DNA from 3 places in the Enterobacter adelaidei genome. Region 3 is predicted to be linked to each of the others. Evidence: predicted binding sites of a transcription regulator. Region 3 holds the regulator's gene; each other region holds the start of a gene.

Region 1 (9,860 bases), 1.9 Mb from region 3:
ACGTACTGCTGCCGTCCTACGAGAAGGTAAAAGCTGACAAAGTGCTCTACGCGCATGCGTCGCGTATTCTGCACCATGAAACCAACCCGGGCTGTGCCCGCGCACTGCTGCAGAAACACGGCGAGCGCTATATCTGGATCAACCCGCCAGCGATCCCGCTGTCAACTGAAGAGATGGATAGCGTCTTTGCGCTGCCTTATAAGCGCGTGCCGCACCCGGCATATGGCAACGCCCGTATCCCGGCGTATGAGATGATCCGCTTCTCGATCAACATCATGCGCGGCTGCTTCGGCGGGTGCTCGTTCTGCTCTATTACCGAGCATGAAGGACGCATCATCCAGAGCCGCTCTGAAGATTCGATCATCAATGAGATCGAAGCTATTCGCGATACCGTACCGGGTTTTACTGGCGTGATCTCCGATCTTGGCGGCCCAACCGCCAACATGTACATGCTGCGCTGTAAGTCGCCGCGTGCAGAGCAAACCTGCCGTCGTCTGTCCTGCGTCTATCCGGATATCTGCCAGCACATGGATACCAACCATGAGCCGACAATCAATCTCTATCGCCGCGCCCGCGACCTTAAAGGCATCAAGAAGATCCTCATCGCCTCCGGAGTACGTTACGACATCGCCGTGGAAGATCCGCGCTACATCAAAGAGCTGGCAACGCACCACGTTGGCGGCTATCTGAAGATTGCGCCGGAGCACACCGAAGAAGGCCCGCTGTCGAAAATGATGAAGCCGGGCATGGGCAGCTATGATCGCTTTAAACAGTTGTTCGATACCTACTCTAAGCAGGCAGGGAAAGAGCAGTACCTAATCCCTTACTTCATCTCTGCCCACCCGGGTACGCGCGATGAGGACATGGTGAACCTGGCGCTGTGGCTGAAACAGCGTCGCTTCCGTCTGGATCAGGTGCAGAACTTCTACCCGTCACCGCTCGCCAACTCGACGACCATGTATTACACCGGCAAGAACCCGCTGAGTAAGATTGGTTATAAGAGCGAAGACGTGGTGGTGCCAAAAGGGGATAAACAGCGCCGTCTGCACAAAGCGCTGCTGCGTTATCACGATCCGAAAAACTGGCCGCTGATCCGTCAGGCGCTGGAAGATATGGGTAAAAAGCACCTGATTGGCTCGCGTCGCGACTGTCTGGTACCGGCTCCTACCCTGGATGAAATGCGCGAGGCGCGTCGTCAGAATCGCAATACGCGCCCGGCGTTGACCAAGCACACACCGATCGTGCACCAGCGTTCAAACGGTGGGACGACGGCGAAGAAGCCAGCCAAACGTAAAGCGTAAAATAAAAACCCCGGCAAGCCGGGGTTTTTTTATCTATCCGCCAAACTGATCCGGGTCTGGCCCAAGCCGTTTGCCCTTATCCAGTTTCGCAATCTCACCCAACTCATCTTTGTCCAGGCGGAAATCCCAGACGTCGAAGTTCTCGGCGATGCGCGAAGGGGTGACCGATTTCGGGATCACCACCAGGCCGTTATCCAGATGCCAGCGAATCACAATCTGTGCTGGCGTCTTACCGTATTTATCCGCCAGGTCGCGAATAATTTTCTGATCAAATACGCCTTCACCACCCTGAGCCAGCGGGCTCCAGGATTCGGTCTGGATATTGTGGGTTGCGTTCCAGGCGTGAAGCTGGCGCTGCTGCATCAGCGGGTGCAGCTCGATCTGATTGATGACAGGAGCGATACCCGTCTCGTCGATCAGGCGCTGCAGATGGTGAACCTGGAAATTACAAACACCGATACTTTTCACCCGTCCCTCTTTTTGCAGCTCAATCATTCCTTTCCAGGCATCAACATAATGGTCGATAGCCGGAACAGGCCAGTGCATCAGCCAGAGATCGATGTAATCGAGCTGGAGCTTGTCCAGGCTCTCCTGCAGGGCTTCGCGGGGGCGCTTTTGATCGTCGTTCCACAGTTTAGTGGTAATGAAAAGGTCGTCGCGGGGCAGGCCAGCGCTGGCCAGTGCCTTACCCACACCGTCTTCGTTTTTGTACGCAGCGGCGGTATCAATCGACCTGTAGCCGACTTCCAGGGCTTTATGAATGGCGGAGACGACCTCGTCGTTACCGGCTTTCCATACGCCGAGCCCCAGTTGGGGCATCACGTTGCCGTCCTTCAGCCTGATTACGGTTTGGTTTGCCATTTTTCCTCCTTCAGGTGCGCATCGTCGGAGGGTTTCTCCGACGATGGGGTGTGCATTAAGTCTGGACGAAATGTCAAAAAACGAAAGTCGGGAGGACAAAAACGCTTAGCGTGCCGCTTCGTAGATACGACGGCTCACGTCCAGCGTGATGTCGCCGTGCTCACCCAGGTGAGTCATACCGTGTTCTTCCAGTTTCGCCAGCAGGGTAGGGATGGAGCTACCATCCAGGCCGTAGCCAGAGAGACGCGTTGGCACGCCCAGGCCTTCAAAGAAGTTGCGGGTCGCTTCGATGGCGGCATCAATACGCGCATCGTCAGAACCTTCGGTAATGTTCCACACGCGCTCGGCGTACTGCAGCAGTTTGGCGCGTTTGGTGTCACGTTTTTCGTTCCACAGCGCAGGCAGTACTACGGCCAGCGTCTGAGCGTGATCCAGACCGTGCATGGCCGTCAGTTCGTGGCCCAGCATATGGGTTGCCCAGTCCTGAGGCACACCCGCACCGATCAGGCCATTAAGCGCCTGCGTTGCCGCCCACATCACATTGGCGCGAACATCGTAGTTTTCTGGCTCTTTCAGCGCTTTCGGACCTTCTTCAACCAGCGTCAGCAAAATGCCTTCCGCGAAGCGATCCTGAATTTTGGCATCCACCGGGTAGGTCACGTACTGCTCAACGGTATGCACAAAGGCGTCGACCACACCGTTAGCCACCTGACGTGCAGGCAGGGTGTAGGTGTAAACCGGGTCGAGGATGGCGAACACAGGCTGAACGTGTTCGTTCATAAAGGCCTGTTTATCACCGGTGGTTTTGCGGGAGATCACGGCACCTTTGTTGGATTCAGAGCCCGTGGCTGGCAGAGTCAGTACGGAGCCCATCGGGATAGCGCTTTTCACGTCGCTGCCACGGGTTTCCAGGATATGCCATGGGTCGATGCCGTCAGCGTAATGTGCCGCTGCGGCGATGAACTTAGTGCCATCCAGCACTGAGCCACCGCCAACGGCCAGCAGGAAGGTGATGTTCTCTTCGCGGGCGATTTTCACTGCATTCATCAGCGTTTCGTAAGACGGGTTTGGCTCAATGCCGCCGAATTCACGCACGTCCAGACCTTCCAGGGCACTGTAAACCTGATCCAGCACGCCGGTTTTTTTCACGCTGCCGCCACCGTAGGTGATCAGTACGCGGGCGTCAGCAGGGATCTGTGCGCGCAACTCGGCAATAGCGCCTTTACCAAACAGAATGCGGGTTGGGGTGTGGAGATTAAAGTTGTTCATTGCTCGTTCCCTTATGTGGGTGAAAAATCGTGGTGGCGCAGAAGGCTACCTGATGCTGCACATTGTGGCTGTCCGGGGCTATCCTCTCAATGCACATTCCTGCCGATGTCTTGCCCATTTCTACAGCGCGCTGGAGAAAGCGCGGAAAAGCACGCACACTATCAACGTCGGAAACCGTACCCGGAGTAACGTAATATGAACCGTGAAGCGATCTGTCATCAGCTCACAATGCAGATTAAGAGACTGATAGATAATGAAAATAGTGTCAGCAATTTGCTGCCGGACATTCGCCTGCTCTACGGTACGCAACCCGGGACGCGCACGCCGGTCATGTATCAACCAGGCATCGTTTTTCTCTTTTCTGGCCATAAAATTGGCTATATCAATGAACGAGTCTTCCGTTACGACACCAATGAATACCTGCTGCTGACAGTACCTTTACCCTTTGAATGTGAAACTTTCGCGACAGAGGCCGTTCCGCTGGCGGGTATTCGCGTCAATGTCGATATTCTTCAGTTGCAGGAGCTGCTGATGGAGATTGGTGAAGACGAGCTTTTCCAGCCTTCAATGGCATCAAGCGGGATTAACTCCGCGACATTATCTGAAGAGATCCTCTGCGCCATTGAGCGTCTGCTGGACGTAATGGACAGGCCGCTGGATGCACGTATTCTCGGCAAGCAGATTATCCGCGAAATTCTCTACCATGTACTGCTGGGGCCGGGGGGAGGGGCTTTACTCGCGCTGGTGAGCCGACAGACCCACTTCAGCCTGATAAGCCGCGTGCTCAAGCGTATTGAAAGTCAGTACACGGAAAACCTGAGCGTCGACCAGCTCGCGGCAGAAGCGAATATGAGTGTTTCGGCGTTTCACCATAATTTTAAGTCGGTGACCAGCACTTCACCGCTGCAGTATCTCAAAACCTACCGCCTGCATAAGGCGCGAATGCTGATGATCCACGATGGCATGAAGGCCAGCGCGGCGGCGATGAGGGTGGGCTATGAAAGTGCGTCGCAGTTCAGTCGGGAGTTTAAGCGCTACTTCGGCGTCACGCCGGGGGAAGATGCGTCACGTATAAGAACCATGCAGGGAGCGTGAAGGGGAAGCTTAGGCCGGGTAAGCGGTAGCGCCACCCGGCTTTTGTTTATGCACTGCAGTACTTTTTCTTAATCACTACCGCGATGGTCCCTACCAGCCCTGCCACCAGCAGGAAAATCGGCAGCACCATCAGGAAGGTCATCACCTGATCTTCGTGGTGTTTCACGAACGGGATCATATTCAGCGCGTAGCCGAGCGTCGTGACCACACCAACCCACAACAGGGCGCTCAGCCAGTTAAAGAACTGGAAGCGGCGGTTCGACAGACCAGAAATGCCCGCCATTGTTGGCAGCAGAGTACGAACAAACGCCAGAAAACGCCCGGCCAGCAGTGCCAGCAGGCCATGCCGATCAAACATGCAGGTCGCACGTTGATGATATTTATGCGGTAACTGGGCCAGCCAGCTTTTCACGACGCGCGTGTTCCCAAGCCAGCGGCCCTGCAAATAGCTCAGCCAGCAGCCCAGGCTGGCTGCGGAAGTGAGGATCACCATCGTTGGCGTGAAGTCCATGACGCCTTTGCCGATCAACGCCCCGGCAAGTAAAAGCAAACTGTCACCGGGTAAAAATGACGCTGGCAGTAATCCATTTTCCAGAAACAGAGTCGCGAACATCACGAAGTAGACGATACCTAAGACGTGAGGGTCCGCCAGCGCGGCAAAATCATGTTGCCAGAGCGCTGCGATAATATCTTGAATAACAGCCATGGACTTTCCTGTGGAACAGCAGATATGAAACTATTGTACTCCTTTATTTGCGCTTCGGGTTTGATCACGGGCGCAACTCATACAGACTTTTCTGGTAGCAATGTTCACAAAAACGTCCAGGGAGTACATTTTCAGCCTGCACTCTACACGATACGTTCAAACCCTGCCGCTAAATCCGCGATTAAATCGTCAACATTTTCTAAACCGATATGCAGTCGAATCAGGGTTCCGCTGAAGTCCACTTCGCCGCCGGGACGTAAAGCCGCGATCTGCTCCGGCTGGTTAGGCAGGATCAGGGATTCAAAGCCGCCCCAGGAATAGGCCATGCTGAAGAGGGTAAAATTATCCAGATAGTTTGCCAGTTCGTCATTATCCAGCCGTTTTTTAAGAACGAATGAGAACAAACCGCTACTCCCCGTAAAGTCACGTTGCCAGTATTCATGACCTTTGCTGCCGGGTAACGCCGGATGGTTGACGCGTTCAACCTGCGGGTGTTGCGCCAGCCATTCGGCTATTTTCAGGCTGCTTTCGTGATGCTGACGCAGGCGCACGCCCAGCGTACGGATCCCGCGGCTGGTCATATAGGCGGTATCCGCATCAACCATTTGCCCCATCAGGTAGGCATTTTCGCGCAGCTGATCCCAGCAGCGTGCATTGGATACCGCAGTACCAATCATGCCGTCAGAATGGCCAATCAGGTATTTGGTCGCCGCCTGAATCGAGATATCAATGTCAAACTCCAGTGCTTTAAACAGCACGCCCGCCGCCCACGTGTTATCGATCATGATGATCGCCTCTGGCGCTTTGCGGCGTACCGCTTTCACGATAGCCGGGACGTCGTGCACTTCCATGGTGAGTGACCCTGGAGATTCCAGGAACACAATGCGCGTGTTTGGCTGAATAAGTTCTGCAATACCTTCGCCGATCAGCGGGTCGAACCAACCGGTTGTTACGCCGAGCTTACTGAGGATTTTGGTGCAGAAGTCCTGGCTGGGTTCATAGGCGGTGTTGGTCATCAGGATATGATCGCCTTGTTCCACAAACGCCAGAATCGTATTGGCGACCGCAGCCGCCCCGCACGGGAACAGCGCACAGCCCACGCCGCCTTCCAGCTCGCACATGGCCTCCTGGAGTGAAAAATGGGTTAGCGTGCCGCGACGACCATAAAAAAGTCCGCCTTTTGCGCGGTTGCGCGTGGCGTTTTTTTTCTCCTCAACGGTATCAAACACTAATGAGGAGGCGCGTTGAATCACGCTATTGACCGATCCCTGGGTGTATTTTTTGCTGCGTCCTGCCTGTACCAGCGTGGTATCAAGATGCTTCTTTGTCATGTTCGCTAACCCTGTTTTTATACGTCTGGACGTCCAGACTACCACGATTGTAAAAAACTGCACCCGGATGCTTATCGAATAAGCAGAAAATATTAGCAAAAAACCGCATAAGAAATTTTTACTGCGTAAGCGCAAGGAAAGTGAGCGAAAATTACGGCACCATGCAAATACTAATGAGAACTACTATCAATTCGACGACGTTTTGATATTATTACGCTCAGATTTTGTGATTTGCGTCCTGGAGATACAGAGTGGGTAATAATTTGATGCAGACGGATCTCTCCGTTTGGGGCATGTATCAACATGCTGACATCGTGGTTAAGATTGTGATGATCGGCCTGATTCTGGCGTCCGTTGTCACCTGGGCTATCTTCTTCAGCAAAAGTGCTGAACTGCTTTCGCAGAAGCGTCGCCTTAAGCGGGAGCAACAGCAACTGGCTGAAGCCCGCTCTCTGGATCAGGCTTCAGATATGACCTCATCCTTCCACGTAAAAAGCCTGACCACCCTGTTAGTTAATGAAGCTCAGAACGAGCTGGAACTTTCCGCTGGCAGTGAAGATAACGAAGGTATTAAAGAACGTACCGGCTTCCGTCTGGAGCGTCGTGTTGCCGCTGTAGGTCGACATATGGGCCGTGGCAATGGTTATCTGGCGACGATCGGTGCGATCTCGCCGTTCATCGGGCTTTTCGGTACGGTCTGGGGCATCATGAACAGCTTTATCGGTATCGCGCAGTCTCAAACTACCAACCTTGCGGTGGTTGCGCCGGGTATCGCGGAAGCGCTGCTGGCGACGGCAATCGGTCTGGTTGCAGCAATCCCGGCTGTGGTTATCTACAACATCTTCGCGCGTATGATTGGCAGTTACAAAGCCACTCTCGGCGATGTTGCAGCACAGGTTCTGCTGCTGCAAAGTCGCGATCTTGATTTGAATGCCAGCTCGGTTAAGCCGGTGCACGCGGCGTCTAAACTGCGCGCAGGTTGATACTATGGCGATGCGTCTGAACGAAAATCTGGACGATAACGGCGAAATGCATGAAATCAACGTAACGCCGTTTATCGACGTTATGCTGGTTCTGCTGATTATCTTCATGGTGGCTGCGCCGCTGGCGACGGTGGATGTGAAGGTGAATCTACCTGCCTCTTCCAGCCAGCCACAGCCGCGCCCGGAGAAGCCAATCTATATCTCGGTAAAAGCGGATAAATCCATGTTCCTCGGGAACGACCCGGTGACGGCCGACTCTGTCATCCCGGCGCTGGATCAGCTCACGGGTGGCAAGAAGGACACCACGGTCTTCTTCCGTGCGGATAAAACCGTCGATTATGAAACCATGATGAAGGTAATGGACACGCTGCATCAGGCGGGTTATCTGAAGATTGGGCTGGTCGGCGAAGAGAAAGCGACCGTGAAGTAAAAAAGAGCTGGCGAAAGCCGGCTTTTTTTATGCATATCGGTTTGATTATTTTTTTGTATCAGTGGATGCAGGAGCGGTCGGGTGAGAAGCCAGCGCGTCCTCATCAAGCGCCACGCAGGTGACGTTTGAGGTACGGTACTCACCGTCTGACAGCTTGCGCGTCAGACGCAGGGTGGCGATTTCTCTGGCAAGCAGATACTGATAATTGGCCTCAAGACGTCCCAGCACCTTCTCTTTCAGCTCTGGACGCTGCTCGATGATGGCATTCACCACGGCACCGTAAATTTCTTCTTTGACCTGTAGCGGGTAAATTTCACGGCGATTCTGCCATTTCAGACGCACCAGCGTCGCCGGGATCGATACCAAATCTTGTGTTATACGCGTCATCTCGTCATTTTTTGTCTTTCTCAGCGCGTCGAGATTTTGCTTTAAGATAAATTCATCACTTTTTTTATCATCTAAAGTCAAATAAACGTCGTTATTTTTAATTTCTTTCACGTTAATCTTCCCCCAGGGTGTAAAATATAGGGTTGTTTTTTTCTCGTGTAATTAGATTAAGCCAAATTTCATTGCCCGCTTCATTTATTTCTTCTGTTTTTTCGGCCATTATTTGACTTAGTTTCTGGGCATCTATTTCGCCTTCGGCTTGCAGGTCATTCAGCAGATGGACAAAGGCTTCAATTTTTATAGCGCGAAATAAGCGGTCCTTTATATGACGATCGTGCTCTTCCAGCAACATATTACGGGATTTCCCTGTTTGGGAAACGCCAATTAATATGTCAGGCTCGAAATCGGAGAGCTTTCTTTTTCCCTGAGTGAAACTCGCCTCTTTTTCTGCTTCCGCGGGTTGCTGTTCCACAGACGCAATGTGGTACTTAGCCGGGACGAGATAGTCGGGCAGCATTTTTAATTTCCTTTAATTTCAACAGGGTGGGGTTGGTAAAGGCGTGAGATTCGTTGACAATATCATGAGGCAATTTTAAAATCAAAAAAAATGGAGCCTACCCATGAACAGCATCTTTTTTACGGTCATCACATTACTATTACTGACCGCTGGTGTTCTTTTATTGATGCAGGAATTCAATAAAACGAAAGTGTCGAAGGACGCCAGTGAACCTCCACAACCTGAACGGATGACAAAAGAGGAAGGGGAAGATCATTTCTCTGTATTGATGAACTCAGTAACGCCTGTTTGGTACTGGCGGGTGAACCATGAATATATCGACTTTTTACACGCGACAATTAAACGCATGAAAATGTCGGAAATTAATGATACGCCCGGACTGTTTGAGGCACAGCGTCGCTGCAGCGACCTGAATTCAGCAGTGTATAAATATTATGATAATATCAAAAAACGCTGTCTGAACGGTGAGAAAGTATCATATTCTGACCTCGACGTATTAAATCTGCGTCAGTGCTTTCGTGAGTTCAGTCTGGAAGCCTATCCTGAGCTGGTGGCGCTTGTCTGGCCTGAGTACGCACGTCCGGAGGTTAACCCGGATAACGTCTGAGTGACGTACCGTTGAGTTATTGCAAACAGTCAGCGCCGTTGAGATATACTGGGCGCTGGTTTCTTTTGCAAACAGGACTTTATGGAACGCTTTTTTGAAAATGCCATGTACGCCTCTCGCTGGATACTGGCTCCCGTCTATTTTGGCCTTTCGCTGGCGCTTATCGCTCTGACGATTAAGTTCTTTCAGGAAATCTGGCATGTTCTGCCGAACATTTTTTCCATTGCCGAAGCGGATTTGATTCTGGTTCTGCTGTCGCTGGTAGATATGACCCTGGTGGGCGGACTGCTGGTGATGGTGATGTTCTCTGGCTACGAAAATTTTGTCTCCCAGCTGGATATTGATGAGCGTAAAGAGAAACTCAGCTGGCTGG
Region 2 (9,860 bases), 680 kb from region 3:
TAGCGGGTTATTCGGCCCGGCGGGTACAACCGGAGGTAATTTAATCCCCTGCTCCAGAGAGCGTGCTCTGATGCCCGGTGTTGGTGTCCAGGTAGGATTAGGGATTTTCTGACTCACCCGCGTGGTCGTGACGGGTGTTTCCAGCCCCAGTTGTCCGATGCCGAGCGGAAAGACCTGAACAATGTTTTCTCCCGGCGGGAAGTAGTAGAGCCGTAGCTCAGCGAGATTCACCACAATCCCCTCGCGGGGCGTATCCGGCAACAGCATTTGCGACGGAATGGTAATAACGGTTCCCGGGGCAGGGTTTATCGGCGCAATAGAATTGTTGGTTTCCAGGATCACCTGGGCTGCAGTATTAAACCGGCGGGCAATGGTCTGCAGCTTATTATCCCCTTCCTGTATCGTGTAGGTTTGATTTTGCCCAATCAGACGACTGCCTGCGGGCGGCAATGGGTAGTCCATCGCGCGGGCCGAATTAAGAGCACCGAGCGAACCAAGAAGTAATAGAGTTATGAGAGACGCGCGCTTCATGCTGAGATTCCTTATTCACTGACAGAACGTCAGAAAGCTGAAAAACCAGCGAGGCGGGAACCACCTCGCGAAACAGAATGAATGCTGTTTTATAAGTCTAGCTAAGGATTGCAGCTTTAGCGCGAATGGCGCGAATCATCGCTTCGAGTCCCTGGGAACGGGAGGGGGTGAGGTGTTGAGTCAGAGCCATTTTTTCAAACCACGGGCGGACATCAAACGCAACAATGTCCTGCGCCGACATCTGGTGATAAAGAATAAACACCACGGCGATAAGCCCTTTTACAATCGCTGCATCGCTGTCGCCGTGCAACTGGATTGTGCCGTCGTGAGTTTGCTCCATCACAATCCACACCTGGCTCTGGCAGCCCTGAATAGTATTCTCCGGGTTATGCGCCTCTTCACTGAGCGGGGGTAAACGCTGTCCCAGCTCAATAATATAGAGATACTTCTCTTCCCAGTTCGCGCAACGCCCGAAGTTACGCAGCAATTTATCTTTATCCGGCAACTCTGCCATATTTTGCCTCTCCGTTAGCCCAGCAGCTGGTGAATACGTTTTAGCCCTGCCACCAGTCTGTCGACCTCTTCCATTGTGTTGTACATCACCAGCGACGCGCGGCACATTGCCGGCACCTGGTAAAACGCCATCAGCGGCATGGCGCAGTGGTGTCCGGTACGGACCGCCACGCCGTAGTTATCGAGAAAACTGCCCACGTCATAGGCATGGTGTTTCCCGAGATTAAACGCGATCACCCCTTGCCGGTCGGCAGGTCCATATAGGGTCAGATCCGGCACGCTGGCAAGCTCCGCAAGCGCATAGTGCATCAGCAGCTGTTCGTACTCCTGAATACTATCAAGGCCGATCGCGGAGACATAAGAGACCGCCGCCCCCAGTCCGATAATCCCGCCTGTGTTAGGTGTCCCCGCCTCAAAACGCCACGGCGCACGGGCGTAGGTAGTCCCTTCCGACAGGCTGACGGTGGCAATCATCGACCCGCCGCCTTCCCACGGCGGCATCGCCTGCAGGATGTCCTCTTTCACATACAACACGCCAATCCCCGTTGGGCCATACAGCTTATGCCCGGAGAAGACGTAGAAATCACAGTCCAGCGCCTGAACATCAACCGCGTGGTGCATTACCGCCTGGGCACCGTCAATCAGCACCTTCGCGCCGGCCTGATGGGCTTTCCCGACAATCTCTGCGACCGGGTTTTCCGTCCCCAGTACGTTGGAGACCTGAGTGACCGCCACCAGCCGGGTTTTATCGTCGAGTAATGCGTCAAGCTGCTCGAGCTGCAGCGTCCCGTCTTCATTCAACGGAATGACCCGCAATTGCGCCCCCACACGCTCACAGAGCATCTGCCACGGCACAATATTGGCGTGATGCTCCATCTGGGTGATGATGATGTTGTCACCTGCGTGGACCTGCGCGTTGCCCCAGCTGTTGGCTACAAGGTTGATCCCCTCCGTGGTACCCCGCACAAACACCAGCTCTTCCGGTGACCGTGCATTGAGAAAGGCGGCTATTTGCGTACGCACATTCTCCATGCGTTGAGTCGCTTCAGCACTCAGCGTGTGGATCCCCCGATGCACGGCGGCGTAGCCATGACGGTAGAACTCGGCTTCCGCATCCACCACCTGATTCGGCTTCTGTGCGCTGGCCGCACTGTCCAGGTAGGCCAAAGGAAGACCGTTCACTTCACGGGTCAGAACCGGAAAATCTGCCCGCACTTTCTCTACGGGAAAACTCATACTTCGCCTCCAGGCAGACGCTGACCAATACGGGCCAGCACCTGCTGTTTTAACAGGCCATCGTGCAACGCTTCCGTCAGTTCGGCGGCAAACGCATAGATAATCATTTTCTGCGCCGCCTGCTGGTCGATACCGCGGGAACGCAGGTAGAACATCTGCTCATCATCAATCCGCCCGACCGTCGCACCATGGCTGCATTTCACGTCGTCGGCATAGATCTCCAGTTGCGGTTTGGTATCCACTTCTGCCAGTCGTCCCAGCAGCAGATTGTTATTGGTCATCTGCCCGTCAGTTTTAATCGCGTGTTGCGCCACGTTAATCAGGCCATTAAACACCGCACGCCCTTTGTCGCTGACAATGGTTTTGTGCAACTGACGGCTGTTGCAGTAGCCCTTGTTGTGTTCAAGCCAGGTGCGCGTGTCGCACACTTCCGCTTTGACCGGCATCGCCAGGCTGTTGATGCGCAGCGTGGTGTTTTCACCGTTAAGCTGCGTGCTGGTGTTATGGCGCAGCACGGCGCCACCGAGTAGAAAACTGTGGCTGTAGGCTGCGGCATCCTGACCGAGCAAAATATCGTTATGGGCGAAGTGGTGACTCTGCGCATTCTCAAACGCCAGCTTGATATGGTGAAGATGGGCATTGGCGGCAACGTTCATCGTCAGACGCGATCCGGTAAAGTGTCGGATATCGTTGAGACTGACGTAATGCTCAATCACCGTGGCTTCCGCCCCCTCAGCCAGTTCAAGATGATGGCGGTAGTGAGCCGTGTTGATCTCGTCGCCGTCCAGCCCCTGGGTGATATGCATCAGCAACAGCGGTTTGGCCGGGCGCTGGTTACGCTTCACATGAATATGCGTCACCGACTGCGCCAGACTTTCAGTGAGATGCAGAAACACTTCCGGCTGAACTGCTGTCGTCAGGCTCTGACGATCGTCGTTAATCGCGATGCCGAACCCGCTCTCCTGCGTGTCATCGCTCAGTTCCGGGCGGAACTGACCATCGACAAACACCAGACGCACGGCATCCACACTCAGAGCCAGCGCATCGCGCTGCACCGGGGTGATATCCGCCAGACGGGTGACAAACTCGCCGTTCATCAGGCCATCAAGCGGGGTGTATTTCCAGTTCTCATGCTTTCGCGAAGGCAGGCCGAGACGCAGCATCTGCTGTAAATGTTGCTGCGCTTGCTCAGATCGTGTCTCACCCTGGGCTTCAAACAGTCTGTGCCACTGCTGGAGCACATTACTGCTGTTCGGTAAGCCAGCCATAACCCTGCTCCTCCAGTTGTTTAACCAGCGTAAAATCGCCCGATTTCACAATGCGCCCCTGGTAAAGCACGTGGACGTAGTCCGGCTTGATGTAGTCGAGAATACGCTGATAGTGGGTGACGATAATGAACGAACGCTTACCATCGCGCAGCGAGTTAACGCCGTCAGCGACAATCTTCAGGGCGTCAATATCCAGACCGGAGTCGGTCTCATCCAGAATGCACAGCGCGGGTTCCAGAACCGCCATCTGCAGGATGTCGTTGCGTTTTTTCTCACCCCCAGAGAAACCAACGTTAACCGAGCGGGTGAGCAGATCCTCCGGCATTTTCAGCAGTTTGATCTTCTCTTCCATCAAATCCTGGAAATCGAAGCGGTCCAGCGCCTCCAGGCCGCGATACTTGCGCACCGCATTCAGCGCCGTTTGCAGGAAGAACTGGTTACTGACGCCAGGGATTTCTACCGGGTACTGGAAGGCCATAAAGATGCCCTCTCCCGCACGATCTTCCGGGGACATTTCCAGCAGATCTTTGCCGTTAAATTCGACCGAGCCGTGGGTCACTTCATAATCTTCACGGCCTGCCAGCGTCGCTGAAAGCGTACTTTTCCCGGAACCATTCGGCCCCATGATGGCGTGAACTTCACCCGGTTTGACATCAAAATTGAGGCCACGCAGGATCGCTTTGTCTTCCACGCTAACCTGTAAATCTTTAATACGTAACATGTGCTTTCCTTAACCGACGCTGTGTTCAAGACTAATGGCGAGGAGTTTCTGTGCTTCAACGGCAAATTCCAGCGGCAGTTCAGAGAACACGTCCTTACAGAAGCCGTTCACAATCATCGAAATAGCATCTTCTTCGCTGATCCCGCGTTGCAGGCAGTAGAAGAGCTGATCTTCCCCAATACGCGACGTCGTCGCCTCGTGCTCAAGCTGGGCGGTATTGTTACGACACTCAACGTACGGGAAGGTATGCGCCCCGCAGTCCGCGCCAATCAACATCGAGTCACACTGGGTAAAGTTGCGCGCATTGGTGGCCGTCGGCATGATTTTCACCAGACCACGATAGCTGTTCTGGCTGTGTCCGGCTGAGATGCCTTTCGAGATGATGGTCGACCGGGTATTTTTCCCGATGTGGATCATCTTGGTCCCGGTATCGGCCTGCTGATGGCCACTGGTCAGCGCCACCGAATAGAACTCACCGATGGAATTATCCCCACGCAGAATACAGCTCGGGTATTTCCAGGTGATAGCCGAGCCCGTTTCTGACTGGGTCCACGACATCTTGCTGTTTTCACCTTCGCACAGCGCACGTTTGGTCACGAAGTTCAGGATGCCACCGGTATTGCCGTCACCCGGAAACCAGTTTTGTACCGTCGAGTATTTCACCTCGGCATCTTTATGGATGATGACCTCCACTACCGCCGCGTGCAGCTGGTAGCTGTCACGCACCGGGGCGGAACACCCTTCGATGTAACTGACATAGCTGCCCTCATCGGCCACCAAAATGGTCCGTTCAAACTGACCGGTTTTTTCGGCGTTGATGCGGAAATATGTCGAGAGTTCCATCGGACAGCGCACGCCTTTCGGCACATAGATAAAGGTACCGTCAGAGGCCACCGCCGCGTTGAGCGCCGCAAAGAAGTTGTCGTTAGAGGGCACCACGGTCCCAATGTACTTTTTCACCAGGTCCGGGTGCTCGTGAATGGCTTCGCCGAAGGAGCAGAAAATGATCCCCTGCTCTGCCAGCTTTTCACGGTAGGTGGTTGCCACTGAGACGGAGTCAAAAATGGCGTCTACCGCCACCTCTTTGCCCTCACGTACGGGCACGCCCAGCTGGTTGAAGGCTTCTTCCACCTCTTTGCTGAGGAAGCTGTTTTCAGCGCCAGTCTGCTGTACTGCGCCAGGCTGAGAGGCACAGGTATCGTCGCAACTGCCGCAGGATGGCGCTGAGTAGTAGCTGTAGTCCTGATAATTCAGCTTGTCATAATGCGCTTTCAGCCAGTGCGGCTCTTCCATCTCCAGCCACGCGCGGTAAGCGCTCAGGCGAAACTCCAGCATCCACTCTGGCTCATTACGTTTCGCCGAGATCGCCCGCACGACATCTTCGTTAATGCCTTTCGCCAGCTCGTCGGTCTGCAGCTGGGTGAAGAACCCCTCTTTATAGTTGAGGTGCCCCCCGCTCCAGGTATTTACTTCACTCGTTGCTTCAGTATTACGAGACATAGTTCCGCCTATACCCCAAAGCTTTCGCCACAGCCGCATTCGTTCTGGGCTTTCGGGTTGTGAAATTTGAACAGCTGGTTTAAACCTTCCCGTACGTAGTCCACTTCTGTACCGTCGATAAAGGGCATGGCCTGCAGCGCGACGAACAATTTTGCGCCGTCGGTCTCGAAGACCAGATCATCTTTCTCGGGTTCGGTGACGGTATCAAGCACGTAGCCGAAGCCTGCGCATCCCGTCTGTTTGACTCCAAGGCGCACGCCGAGGATCTCGGGCTTTTTCGCCACCAGCTCGTGAATATGTGCCGCCGCCGCTGGCGTGAGCGTTAAACCACGCCAGGTAAAATCGGCAGGATTGAAGGTTTCTGAATGCAGTTCCATAGGTCCACCTCATCTGATTTGCCATCAGGGCATAACACCATGTTAGTGATAACGATTATCACTTCAACCCTCTGGCAGCAGGGGCATTCGGCTAAACCGCCCTTTTTGGCTACTTTTATTAAGCATAGACCCTGTTGCGACAGGCCGGAGGGATGGATTTAATTGTTCAATGCATTGATAAATAATGCATTATTCATCCAAAAACACGAAGGAAGAGGAAAAAATAAAATATGCATCGGAAATGCCTATTTTTAAGATAGACGATGCCCGGAAAGTGACACTGATAAAAAAAGGCCTTCAAGGCCTCTTACACTCAGTGATGAAATGAGACAGCAAACCCCTGTTCACGCCAGTGATCGAGCTGTTCCTGCTGGCGAGGCGTTGGAGATTTCCCCGTCCAGACGAAGATTTTTTGCCCCGGGAAAAGTTCCGGACGCGGTGAGTCAATAGGTTCCGCCAGCACATCAATATGCCAGCCTTTCTGCGATAAGCGTGCGGCCTCAAGCCACAAATGAGTACGGTCCTCGCATTCCCAGCCAATAAGCAGCGCGTCTTTACCCGCTTTCTTGCGGGACTCCGCCAGGCTTGCAATCGCGAATTCAATCAGGACGCCGTCAAGCAGGCTTGCCATGTGACGCACGGTGTTCTGGTCCTGATTCATTCGCTGGCGGACGGGAGAGATGATGTTATCAATCAGTGCATCCAGCGCGTGATCGCGGCGAAACTCACCAATTTTGGCGCGCAGCTTTGCCGGGCTGGCATAACGCAGAACGGTCATCATCTCTTCCTGGAATGAAACCCAGTTACCCTGAGTCAGTACGTCCTTGTTTTCCAGTAAGGCTTTGACTTTTCCGACCGAGACGCCGCTTTTCATCAGGCGCTTGATCTCTTCAATACGCAGGATATCTTCATCGTCAAACTGACGATGACCCCCTTCGCTGCGCTGCGGCTTCAACAATCCATAACGGCGCTGCCAGGCACGCAGCGTAACGGGGTTGATACCGCATCGTTCGGCCACTTCGCCGATACTGTAATAGGCCATTAACTCCCTCACGCACAGTACTTCCATACCCAACTACACCAACCTTATCAGATTGTACAAACCATTTGTATAACTAAGACCTCGTTTTAAGCAGGTGATTGCGTTACAAGCCATTTACCTGTTCATACATTGTTGTATAAATTTTACCGTTCGTACAGTCACGTCAGTCGAACTGTGTACAGCTTTTTCAGAACTCGGACTTTTTCTCTGGCCACGCAATAGCCGGAATTCCGCCATGCCGGGGGCTGGCAAAAAGGTGTCCCTGAAACTGAGAAATTCCTGCAGACTCCAGCCACATCCACTCTTCCGCCTTCTCCACGCCGACCGCACAGAACTGAATTTCAAGGGAGGTACAGCACTTGATGATCGCCTGAATGATGGCCTGTCTGGGGCCGCTTTTGTGCACGTTTGCGACCAGGTCGCGATTAATTTTAATTCTGTCCGGCTGGAACTGTGCCAGTAACTGTAGCCCGGCAAAACCGGCACCAAAATGATCGATCGTCACACTGATACCCGCACTTTTTAACTGCCTGACCGAATGGGTAAATTCATCGAAACGGGAAATGGCTTCGCTCTCCGTGAATTCCACCACAATTTGCTCGGGCACAAAGCCATTTGCATCAATCGTGGTGAGCAGGAAGTCCACGGCGTTCGGAACATTCACCAGCGTCATAGGTAGCAGGTTGAGGGATAATGTCTGGTCCTGTAGCCCCAGCGCGCTGGCCATTGAGAGCGCAACCTGCTTGCTGTGCAAATCAGACGCGTACACGTCATCACGTGGGCGGTTGGCGAAGTACACACCTGGTGAATCCCCGGATGGTGTGCGGAGAAGCGCCTCCCAGGAGACGACCTGCTGCATGAACGGATCGACGATGGGTTGAAACGCAAAACTGCAGTCCGCTCCTTTTGCCACCACCTCAGGTTGCGCAGATAGCGGTGTTTCTTCGGGGATAAAATCCCATGAATCCGCCGGAGGCAATTCAAAATAGTTGGCTTTCTCAGTGGCCTCGACAAAGGTGCGGAAAAACTGCAAAGGACGGTCATTGTATGTCAACTGATAACGTGTGGTGCCTTTGTTAAGCACCTGCTGAAGTACCTCCTCCCTGTCGAACTGGCGCAAATCAAACAGCTCCATACCCACGTTGCCAAAACGTCGGGTCGGCCCGTGATCGCGCATCAACTCCACCACGTTATGGTGACGTGCGTCCTTACAGATCTGCTCATAGATTGACGAAACGTGTTCCACTGGCCCTTCGAGCAATTGAAAAAAATGTGTGCCGTTAAACAGCAAGATCCCCGTGACATTGGATTGCCGATTTTTACTATTTGCAGCAGCGACCATTTTTTCCAGCGCTTTCACTGGAACGTCCTCGCAGATATGACTGCGGTAAATGATGGTTGTAAGCATGCTATTCCTGGGGGGTTAGGGTTCTGACCACAAAAACATGTGGATAAGGATCTGTTATAGCACATTAATTGCCTGACAAATAATTTACATCTCAATCATTTACGCCATTTAATGATTTCTATTTTTGCGCTGTACAACTTAACAGTGCCGCTCTGATTTGTACAATATATCTTGTAAAGTTACCATTTCGTGACATGCAAACAACCCATTGAAATAATTATAATTAATAAAAAATATCACAAATAAATCCAAAATCTGTACATTTTTAATGTACAGATTTGAGAATTGTGTATACCTTAAATGTAACGTTACTGATTACGAATTTTTACAGGAGTGAAACATGCAACAGAACGGTTATGTCGTAGATTCGGCAGCAGCGATTGCACAGTACTTCGAAAAAGCAGCACTTCCTACTCAGCAGGAAACATTGGGGCAGGTCGTGGTTGAGATTCTTAGCGACGGGCGAAACCTCAATCGCAAATCGCTCTGTACCAAACTGTTAAGCCGCCTCGAAAGGGCCGATGGCCCGGAAGAGGAACAACATTATCACATGCTGCTTGGTCTCCTCTTCGAGCGGTAATGCCATGAACAGCAGTGACGCAGATCGACTGATAGACCAGCTTATCGGTGAAGCCGTCCTTTCTCTTCTGAAAGAGCGGGGGCCAGTGACAACCGAAGGATTGCTACAGCGTCTGCGGGCCATGAAAAAACATGAAAAGGATCCCTGGCGGCGGGAGACACTTGCGGTGGTGATTGCCGAGATCGGCTCAAACAGCATCGCCTTTACACGTCGCAGAACCGCGCAAGGACGAACGAACAGAGAGGGATCTCTCAACGATAACAAAGACAATGTTGTGCCGTTATTTGGAAGTGGAAAACCGTCCAACCCAAAAAAAATACATTGACTGTCATTTAACAGCTACGGTGAGAACAAATGAGACAAAATATTCAGCTTCAACCCGAATACCATTCTGCTTTTTTAGACAGTGCGCTGTCGGAATATTTCCGTCACGCAGGCGATCGTTTTGCTGAAGAGTCCACTGTTTTTTCTACTGCAGTACGCTGTGTTCTGGCCTCCGAAGGGCATCTCTCCAACAAAGCGATCATCCTCTGGCTCATTCAGACGCTGGAATCGACCAACGACGTTGTCCAGGCGGATGTTATTCGCAAGACCCTGGAAATTGTCGTGGGCTACACCATGGACGACCTGTAATATCACGGCCACTCATCCTGCTCTCGTGTCATCGTCAAAACTGACGAATGT
Region 3 (9,860 bases):
CGCGAGTACGACCGTGCAGCGACTCGGTCGCTTCAGCAAACGCTTTGTTATCCAGTGAGTAGAGTGTAGACAGCACCAGCATAAAGCGGTTAACCGCCTTTTTTTGCTCCGCATATTCATCGGACAGCAGCAGCTCGCGCATCGCCCGTACTTTATCTTTTGCCGGTGTCACGGCAGGTTTTGCTTGTGCAACAACGCTCTGCTGAGACACGACATCTTTGGTAACTGGGGTGACAGGCTGTGAAGCGGCGGAAATTTTAAGCATGCGCCGTAAAATGTCGGACGCACTCTCCCCGATATGCCGCGTCTGGCTGGCAATATACTGATAGAGTTCGTCATCAACTTCGATTGTTTTCATCTTAATCCAGTGCGATATCTTATCTGAATACAAGTCATTGGGATTATAAGGTCAAATCCCAACAGCGGATAGCGTCAAACCAGGTTGGCGGCAAAAGTCAGATTAAACTGGAACCTTGCAGCCGGGCGGCAGAATGGTCAACATGATACCCTAACCTGACATACGTAAAAAAAGAACTTTGCCATGAAATTGAATACCCGAGCGCAAACTGCACAATCGCCGAACAATAATTCTCCCATCGTACTGGTTCACGGACTTTTTGGCAGCCTGGATAACCTGGGCGTGCTGGCGCGCGATCTGGTTAGCGATCACGACATTTTGCAAGTCGACATGCGCAATCACGGTCTTTCAGGGCGCTCAGAAGAGATGACCTACGCGGCAATGGCGCAGGATCTGCTGGATACGCTGGATGCCAACAACCTGCAAAAGGTCACCCTCATCGGGCATTCAATGGGCGGGAAAGCGGTGATGGCCCTGACGGCGCTCGCACCTGAGAGAATTCAGGGTCTGGTGGTAATCGATGTTGCTCCGGTGGATTACGACGTTCGACGCCATGACGAAATTTTCGCGGCGATCAACGCGGTAACAGAGGCTGGTGCCACAACGCGTCAACAAGCGGCTGCCGTCATGCGTGAGCATCTTGATGAAGAAGGTGTCGTGCAGTTCCTGCTGAAGTCATTTGTTGACGGACAATGGCGTTTTAACGTGCCGGTGCTCTGGGAGCAGTACAACAATATCGTAGGCTGGGAAACGGTACCTGTTTGGCCGCATCCTACCCTCTTTATCCGTGGCGGTAACTCGCCTTACGTCACCGACGCGTACCGCGACGCATTGCTGGCGCAATTCCCGCAGGCTCGTGCTCATGTTATCGCCGGGGCCGGACACTGGGTTCACGCGGAAAAACCTGACGCCGTATTGCGCGCCATTCGCCGCTATCTTGCTGATACTGCAAATTGATTAAAAAGAGAGCGACTGGAAGGCTGCAGGCTTCCAGTCGTTGGCGTGCCGTTTTTGGTGATGTATGATGGCGCGCTTATCGCCCGGGCATTAGCAGGGCGGCGTGTTTCCCCCGAAGTCTCAGAATCATGGCCAAAGAACAAACGGACCGTACGACACTAGATCTGTTCGCGAATGAGCGTCGCCCGGGACGACCGAAAACGAATCCGCTTTCGCGCGATGAACAGCTGCGTATCAATAAACGCAATCAGCTTAAACGCGATAAAAATCGTGGGCTTAAGCGTGTCGAACTGAAGCTCAACGCCGACGCCGTCGATGCGCTTAACGAGCTGGCTGACGCGCGAAATATTAGCCGCAGCGAACTCATTGAAGAGATGTTGCTCGTCCAGCTTGAGACGTTACGCAGCCAGGCATAAGTCTGAAAATCCCCTTTATCGCCCTTTTCATGTAGCACAGAGTGCAGTCCTGCGCGATAGCTGTTTCCGCAGGGTTGCCAGTTCTGCTATTATTGCCCTTATCCGTGGCCGAATTGCGCCACCATACTATTAAGTTTCAAGAGGTTATTTTACTCATGGCAATCATCGGCATTTTCTTCGGCAGTGATACCGGCAATACCGAAAATATCGCAAAAAACATTCAAAAACAGCTCGGTAAAGACGTTGCTGATGTGCATGACATCGCCAAGAGCAGCAAAGAAGATCTCGAAGGCTATGACATTCTGCTGCTAGGTATTCCAACCTGGTACTACGGTGAAGCCCAGTGTGACTGGGATGATTTCTTCCCGACGCTGGAAGAAGTTGATTTCAACGGCAAGCTGGTTGCCCTTTTTGGCTGTGGCGATCAGGAAGACTACGCAGAATATTTCTGTGATGCGCTGGGTACCATCCGCGACATCATTGAGCCAAATGGCGCGGTTATCGTAGGCCACTGGCCAACGGCGGGTTACCACTTCGAAGCCTCTAAAGGCCTGGCTGATGACGATCATTTCGTGGGTCTGGCCATCGACGAAGACCGCCAGCCTGAACTGACCGCAGAGCGTGTTGAGAAGTGGGTTAAGCAGATCCGTGAAGAACTGCACCTGGATGATATTCTGAACGCCTGATTTTTATCGTGGCGCAACTGCGGTTGCGCCACGCCCCAGGTCAAACCGATTAAATTAATTGCTACAATCTTTTAACTTTTTCGCCCAGACCTGTACAATGTCTCCCTGAAAAATGTGGTTTCCATTGAGCAAGTTTGTTGGTGATACCCCATTTTTATAAGCATATTTTGCCTGAGACTTGCTGTTTTCATTTAGACATGGCAGTTCTATAATGAGACGCATTATCCAAGGTGCATTTTCTGTCACTTCCTACAGAAGTGAATCGTTTAGCAACAGGACAGATTCCGCATGACTGACAACAATACCGCATTAAAGAAGGCTGGCCTGAAAGTTACGCTTCCTCGGTTAAAAATCCTTGAAGTGCTTCAGGGTCCAGACAATCACCATGTCAGTGCGGAAGACCTTTATAAACGTCTTATTGACATGGGCGAAGAAATTGGGCTCGCTACCGTCTATCGCGTGCTGAACCAGTTTGATGACGCGGGCATTGTTACCCGTCATAATTTCGAAGGCGGTAAATCTGTATTCGAACTGACCCAGCAACAGCACCACGATCACCTGATCTGCCTCGACTGTGGCAAGGTCATTGAATTTAGCGATGACTCCATCGAAGCGCGCCAGCGTGAAATCGCGGCTCGTCATGGCATCCGCCTGACCAACCACAGCCTGTACCTGTATGGTCACTGTGCTGAAGGTGATTGCCGCGAAGACGATCACGCGCACGACGCTAAATAACTCAAGCTTTCATACTCTGAGCCAGCCGCGAGGTTGGCTTTTTTTTGCCTGTTATTTGACGCAAAAAAGCCCGGTAGCGTTGTGCTACCGGGCATGATGACAGAGAATTATTTGCTGTTGTTACTGCGAATCTCTTTCCAGATCTGGTCGCAACGCTTCGCCACTTCCTGATCGTTTCCGGTTTTACGTGCCTGAATACAGGCCTGGTAATCCATCACGCGAACGTTTTCCTGTGTGGCGAACTGCTCATGTGCCTTCTCTTTCTTCAGCACATTCAGCACGCTCTGACAGGCTTCGATCTTCTCCGGTGAACCTTCCGCTGTGTTAATGCAGGCGCTATACGCCTCTTTAAGACGCGAGTCCTCTTTCGGTGCCTGCTCCTGCGCACACCCCGCCAGCCCCGCAGCCAGCAACGCGACGATTACGATGTTTTTCATCATGTTCTGTCTCCATTAGAAGATAGTGAACGGAGCGATAACCATGAATTTCACGTCACGCTCATCCTGGAAGATGTTGCCGTAACCGCCTGCGTAGCTCGGAATGTCGGAGTGGTTGTCGTACTGGGTGAAGTGCAGTTTGAACATCGTGCCTTTCGCGCGGCCGTCCTGCAGGGTGTAGATAGCATCCAGGCTGTAAGAAGACTCTTTCAGGCGATAGTTTGGATCGTAGTAAGCGTCCGGTGTAGCCATATCTGCAGGTTTTGCATCCCAGGCATAAGCGTAAGATGCACCCACCGCCCAGCCTGGCAGGTTCCAGTTTTTCAGATCATACATCGCACCGAAGAACACCGCTTTTTCGCCGTCGGCGTTGAAGTCAGAGCGGTTATCCCACCAGATATCAAGACGACCGTTAGACGATGCATAGGTTGGGGTCATACGCTGCAGGAAGTACCCCTGCTGCCCTTCCGCTTTCACCCACGTGCCTTCCAGACGCAAATCAACCTGTCCGACTTTGTAGCCGAAGGTGAGAGCCTGCAACCACGCGGTGCCGTCATAGATATCATTGACGCCACCATTACTGACTTTGTCGCGCGTACCGTAGAACTGGTAGCTGGTGCTCAGCGGGCTACCCGCGATATCAAATTTATAGCTGGCCTTGGCAAAGTACTGATCGATGTAACCTTGAGCCTGGCCAAATGCCGCCTCAAGTACCAGGTCGTTTTTAAAGTCGTATTTAGCACCCAGTGAATGGAGATAATCTACTTTGGTTTTCTTATCGTTCTGGTAGAACTTGTCCATTTCAATGTGCCATGGTGCTTTGTACTCGTTGGTCCACATATAGGAGAAGCTCAACGCACCTGCATCACCGTAATCAAAGTTGGCACCCGCTTCCGCGCCCTGGTAAGTACCCGGCATAAAGCTCCAGTGTGGTGCTAACAATGTCTGACCGGTTGGCTGAATATAACCACCGCGCGCCCATACCGGGCCGTATTTGAATTTCGCTGCTGCCTTATACAGGCTGATACCGCTTTTATCTCCGGACCAGTCTTCTTTATAGGCTTTATTACTGGAGGAGAATGCGATTTCGTTCGGGTGGGCGCTGTCGCCGTTTTCCGCCATTTCAATTGCCGTGAATGCAGCAATATCCAGACCGAACATATCGGCAGCATAACCAGACTGGAAATCCAGATTGGCGTTCCAGGTGGAGTGAGAAAGGTTGGTTTTGTATTTGTCTTCAGTGACGTCTTTACGGTCACGTTCACGCTGCCAGTAGTAAATCCCCCCCGTGAGGGTTGAATCATCAATAAAACCTGCTGCCTTCGCCTCTGGTGCAATCACCAGGCCCGACATTGCTGTCACACCGGCAATAGCCAGCGCCAGCGCACTACGTTTGCCACTGAACGTACGCATAGATTATTCCTCTTTGACGAATTAAAACGCCTTAAACGGCGAAAAATATAAAAGACCTAATGGTCAGGGGTAGTTAGAAATACCCTCGAATTAACTACCGCCTTTAGGTTATTTTTCGCGACGCGAATTATCAATGCTTTTCAGCGAGCAAAAGTCAGGATTATGACGAAGTGCACATAATTGGTAGTGATTTGTAACATCTGTGCCAATGCGAGGATTTACAGGGAATAACGCGTATTTTGAGGGAGTGCCGACCGTTTATTCTGTGTATTTTTTGTCCTTAAGGCTATTCGTAAATATTAAAACTTTTTTTGAGTAAAATAAGTAGCACCTCATTGACCTGAATTTCGCACATACCTTATTTGAGCTGCGCGTTAATGGCCTGATCGTTAAATAAAAAAACGCCGCTTATCGCGGCGTTTGTCTCTCATTGACCAGAACTGCAATATTATTCGCCGATCTTAGCCCAGGTGTCACGCAGGCCAACGGTACGGTTAAACACCGGTTTTTCCGCCGTGCTGTAACGGCTATCCAGGCAGAAGTAACCTTCGCGTTCGAACTGGAACGCTTTACCTGCTTCGGCCGCTTTTAAAGACGGCTCGGCATAACCCTGTTTAATTACCAGAGATTCCGGGTTGATCGTCGCCAGGAAGTCTTCGGCAGCACCAGGGTTAGGGACACTGAACAGACGATCGTACAGGCGAATTTCAACAGGCAGCGCGTGTGCAGCGCTTACCCAATGGATAACGCCTTTCACTTTACGGCCATCAGCCGGATCTTTGCTCAGGGTTTCAGCATCATAAGAACAGAAGATGGTGGTGATATTGCCTTCAGCATCTTTCTCTACGCGCTCAGCCTTGATGACGTAAGCATTACGCAGACGCACCTCTTTACCCAATACCAGACGCTTGTACTGCTTGTTCGCTTCTTCGCGGAAGTCAGCACGATCGATCCAGATTTCAGCGCTGAACGGTACGTCGCGGCTACCCATTTCCGGTTTATTCGGATGGTTAGGCATGGACACCAGCTCACTTTCACCCTGCGGGTAGTTTTCGATAACCAGTTTCACTGGATCGATGACTGCCATTGCGCGCGGTGCGTTTTCGTTGAGATCTTCACGAATGCAGGATTCCAGAGACGCCATTTCAATGGTGTTATCCTGCTTAGTCACACCGATGCGTTTGCAGAACTCACGAATAGAAGCGGCGGTGTAACCACGACGACGCAGACCAGAGATAGTCGGCATACGCGGATCGTCCCAGCCTTCAACGTGCTTGTCGGTCACCAGCAGGTTCAGCTTACGCTTGGACATCACGGTGTATTCCAGATTCAGACGAGAGAACTCGTACTGACGTGGATGCACAGGGATAGTGATGTTATCCAGTACCCAGTCGTACAGACGACGGTTGTCCTGGAACTCCAGCGTACACAGAGAGTGAGTAATGCCTTCCAGCGCATCGCTGATGCAGTGGGTGAAGTCGTACATCGGGTAGATGCACCACTTGTTACCCGTCTGGTGGTGTTCCGCAAACTTAATGCGGTACAGCACCGGGTCACGCATCACGATGAACGGAGATGCCATGTCAATTTTGGCACGCAGACAGGCTTTGCCTTCTTCGAAGCCACCGGCACGCATTTTTTCAAACAGCGCCAGGTTCTCTTCCACGCCGCGATCGCGGTACGGGCTGTTTTTGCCCGGCGCGGTCAGCGAGCCGCGGTATTCACGGATCTCATCGGCAGACAGCTCGTCGACGTACGCCAGACCTTTGTTAATCAGCTCTACCGCATAGGCATACAGCTGACCAAAATAGTCAGAGGAGTAGCAGATGTCGCCAGACCAGTTAAAGCCCAGCCATTGCACGTCGTTCTTGATGGACTCAACGTATTCGATGTCTTCTTTTACTGGGTTGGTGTCATCGAAACGCAGGTTGCACTGCCCCTGGTAGTCCTGAGCAATGCCAAAGTTCAGGCAGATAGATTTCGCGTGACCAATATGCAGGTAACCGTTCGGCTCCGGCGGGAAACGCGTATGAATTGTGGTGTGCTTACCACTGGCCAGATCTTCATCGATGATCTGACGAATAAAGTTACTCGGGCGGGCTTCTGCCTCACTCATCGTGGATTCCTCAAAGCGTAAACAACGTATAACGGCATATGATCTTATAAGCCGGACGTAGTGACAACCCTTAAAACGGCTCTGAAGAAAATAATGGGGGCATTTGCTGCAAAAAAAAGCGGCGAGGGATATCCCCCGCCGCTTAAGGCATGACTCTACTCAGGAGCGATTACTTGCCTTTAATCTCATACAGTGGCGTTTGACCCGCAACCACTTGACCTTTCGCCTGAATGACCAGGCCACTAAAGTCATCAATGTTGCTGCAAACGACCGGACTAATCATTGAGCGCGCGTTGGCGTTCAGGAAGTCCAGATCCATTTCCAGGATTGGCTGCCCTGCGACGACTTCAGCACCCTCTTCCACCAGGCGAGTAAAGCCCTGGCCGTTCAGCGCAACGGTATCAATACCCATGTGGACAACGATCTCAGCACCATTTTCGGTTTCGAGGCAAAACGCATGGTTGGTATTGAAGATTTTTACGATGGTACCGGCTGCTGGTGACACCACGGTTTTTTCCGTTGGTTTTACCGCAACACCGTCACCGACCGCTTTGCTGGCGAAGGCTTCGTCAGGCACCTGCTCAATGGCAACGACTTCACCCGTCACTGGGGAAACCAGTGCGGCAATCGTTTTAGCATTTGGTACTGCCTGCGGTTTTGCGGCAGCTGGCGCAGCGGCTGGAGCTGCAGACGTTTCCGCTGCGGCTACCGGACCTGTCGTTTTCATGGCATTGGCAATTTTTTCCGCCACGAACCCAACGATAATCTGCACGCTGGTTTTGTTCAGACGGATAACACCGGATGCCCCCAGGCGTTTAGCCAGCGCTTCGTTCACCAGAGAAGAGTCTTTTACGTTCAGACGCAGACGGGTGATACATGCATCGATACCGGTCAGGTTGTCAGAACCGCCGACAGCGGCGATGTACTGACGCGCCAGACCTGCAACATCCTGGTCTTTGTCCGCGCTCACATTCACGTCCTGACCATCCGCTTCGCTACCGGCAACAGCCAGTTCACGACCTGGGGTCATCAGGTTGAATTTGGTGATAGTGAAACGGAACACCACGTAGTAGATAGCAAAGAACACCAGACCCTGTGGGATCAGCATCCACCAGTGGGTTGCCAGCGGGTTACGGGAAGAAAGCACCATATCCACCAGACCCGCACTGAAGCCGAAACCGGCAATCCACTGCATACTTGCGGCGATGAACACAGAGATACCGGTCAGCACAGCGTGGATCACATACAGCACAGGGGCCACGAACATGAAGGAGAATTCCAGCGGTTCAGTGATACCGGTGAAGAAGGCTGCAAATGCACCCGCCATCATGATACCCAGGACTTTCGCTTTGTTCTCTGGACGTGCGCAGTGGTAGATAGCCAGCGCTGCACCTGGCAGGCCGAACATCATGATTGGGAAGAAGCCCGCCTGGTAACGACCAGTGATACCGACAACCGCTTTACCTGCTTCGATGGACTGTGCGCCACCCAGGAAGTTAGGAATATCGTTAATACCGGCAACATCGAACCAGAATACGGAGTTCAGCGCGTGGTGCAGACCGACCGGGATCAGCAGACGGTTGAAGAACGCGTATACGCCCGCACCGACGGAACCCAGCTTCTGAATGTGCTCACCAAAGTTCACCAGACCGTCAAAGATAACCGGCCAGATGTACATCATGATGAATGCAACAACGATCATCAGGAAGGAAGTCAGAATAGGCACCAGACGACGACCGCTGAAGAAGGACAGCGCTTTTGGCAGCTCTACGCCGCTGAAGCGGTTGTACAGTTCAGCAGAGATGATACCGACGAGGATACCAACGAACTGGTTTTCAATTTTCCCGAATGCGGCAGGAACTTGATCCGCTGGGATTTTTTGAATCATAGACACCGCTGCTGGGGAGCAGAGGGTAGTTAATACCAGGAAACCGACAAAGCCGGTCAGCGCCGCTGCGCCGTCTTTATCTTTGGACATACCATAAGCCACACCAATCGCGAACAGGACTGACATGTGATCGATAATGGCGGAGCCCGATTTAATAAACAGTGCCGCCAGAGCGTTATCGCCGCCCCAACTTACCGGGTCAATCCAGTAACCGACACCCATTAATATCGCTGCGGCTGGCAGCGTGGCGACCGGCACCATAAGTGCGCGACCAACCTTTTGTAAATAACCTAGAATACTCACTTTCTTCCCCCTATGAGACCCCGTTTAAGGCATGTTCTCAGCTCTGTTTTTTATTGTGTCACGAACTATAAATACAGTTGATGATTCACTGGCATTGTGAGTGTGTGAAAAATTAATTCGTATCGCAAATTAAACACGTATTTTTTGTGATTTTTGTCACCAAATATCGTTATTAACCCTCCCTTATGCTGGCTAACTGCGAAAACTTATTTTATCATTCAAAAAATCAAGACGGATTGATCCGGCCTGAAAGATTCCAGGTTACGCTTAATTCAGGTTCCGATAGCCATCCGCCCACTCTTCTACTTTAACTCTTGAGGTGAACAATGAGACTGATTCCCCTGGCAACTGCTGAACAAGTTGGTAAATGGGCCGCTCGCCATATCGTTAACCGTATTAACGCATTCAAACCTACTGCCGATCGTCCTTTCGTTCTTGGTCTTCCGACTGGTGGCACACCCCTGACCGCGTATAAGGCACTGGTTGAGATGCATAAAGCAGGCCAGGTTAGCTTTAAACATGTTGTGACCTTCAATATGGACGAATATGTT

What was found. The regulator Fur, encoded in region 3, represses iron uptake genes when iron is present. The targets are predictions, from matches to a motif close to ATAATAATGAGAACNACTATCAA.
Region 1: exbB (tol-pal system-associated acyl-CoA thioesterase) is a predicted target of Fur. The motif match lies at 6,731-6,753, and genes of this name have one in related genera.
Region 2: sufA (Fe-S cluster assembly scaffold SufA) is a predicted target of Fur. The motif match lies at 6,186-6,208, and genes of this name have one in related genera.

What each region holds. Positions count from the first base shown of each region.
Region 1 covers NZ_CP154353.1:3,931,782-3,941,641, reverse strand. Annotated here, with positions in the region: gene AAHF05_RS19145 (YgiQ family radical SAM protein) at 1-1,301, shown strand, start outside; gene dkgA (2,5-didehydrogluconate reductase DkgA) at 1,335-2,162, opposite strand; gene yqhD (alcohol dehydrogenase) at 2,268-3,431, opposite strand; gene AAHF05_RS19130 (AraC family transcriptional regulator) at 3,627-4,526, shown strand; gene yghB (DedA family general envelope maintenance protein YghB) at 4,573-5,232, opposite strand; gene metC (cystathionine beta-lyase) at 5,376-6,563, opposite strand; gene exbB (tol-pal system-associated acyl-CoA thioesterase) at 6,815-7,546, shown strand; gene exbD (TonB system transport protein ExbD) at 7,551-7,976, shown strand; gene AAHF05_RS19105 (hypothetical protein) at 8,022-8,474, opposite strand; gene AAHF05_RS19100 (hypothetical protein) at 8,476-8,880, opposite strand; gene AAHF05_RS19095 (ESA_00282 family adhesion-associated protein) at 8,984-9,487, shown strand; gene AAHF05_RS19090 (TIGR00645 family protein) at 9,569-9,860, shown strand, end outside.
Region 2 covers NZ_CP154353.1:1,918,452-1,928,311, reverse strand. Annotated here, with positions in the region: gene AAHF05_RS09445 (L,D-transpeptidase family protein) at 1-531, opposite strand, end outside; gene sufE (cysteine desulfuration protein SufE) at 629-1,045, opposite strand; gene sufS (cysteine desulfurase SufS) at 1,060-2,280, opposite strand; gene sufD (Fe-S cluster assembly protein SufD) at 2,277-3,548, opposite strand; gene sufC (Fe-S cluster assembly ATPase SufC) at 3,523-4,269, opposite strand; gene sufB (Fe-S cluster assembly protein SufB) at 4,279-5,769, opposite strand; gene sufA (Fe-S cluster assembly scaffold SufA) at 5,778-6,146, opposite strand; gene AAHF05_RS09410 (MerR family transcriptional regulator) at 6,460-7,188, opposite strand; gene AAHF05_RS09405 (diguanylate phosphodiesterase) at 7,376-8,596, opposite strand; gene ycgZ (regulatory protein YcgZ) at 8,937-9,176, shown strand; gene AAHF05_RS09395 (hypothetical protein) at 9,181-9,501, shown strand; gene AAHF05_RS09390 (biofilm development regulator YmgB/AriR family protein) at 9,531-9,809, shown strand.
Region 3 covers NZ_CP154353.1:1,237,148-1,247,007, reverse strand. Annotated here, with positions in the region: gene seqA (replication initiation negative regulator SeqA) at 1-358, opposite strand, end outside; gene ybfF (esterase) at 542-1,315, shown strand; gene ybfE (LexA regulated protein) at 1,444-1,731, shown strand; gene fldA (flavodoxin FldA) at 1,887-2,417, shown strand; gene fur (ferric iron uptake transcriptional regulator) at 2,706-3,152, shown strand; gene chiQ (ChiQ/YbfN family lipoprotein) at 3,260-3,589, opposite strand; gene chiP (chitoporin) at 3,605-5,002, opposite strand; gene glnS (glutamine--tRNA ligase) at 5,451-7,118, opposite strand; gene nagE (N-acetylglucosamine-specific PTS transporter subunit IIBC) at 7,288-9,309, opposite strand; gene nagB (glucosamine-6-phosphate deaminase) at 9,636-9,860, shown strand, end outside.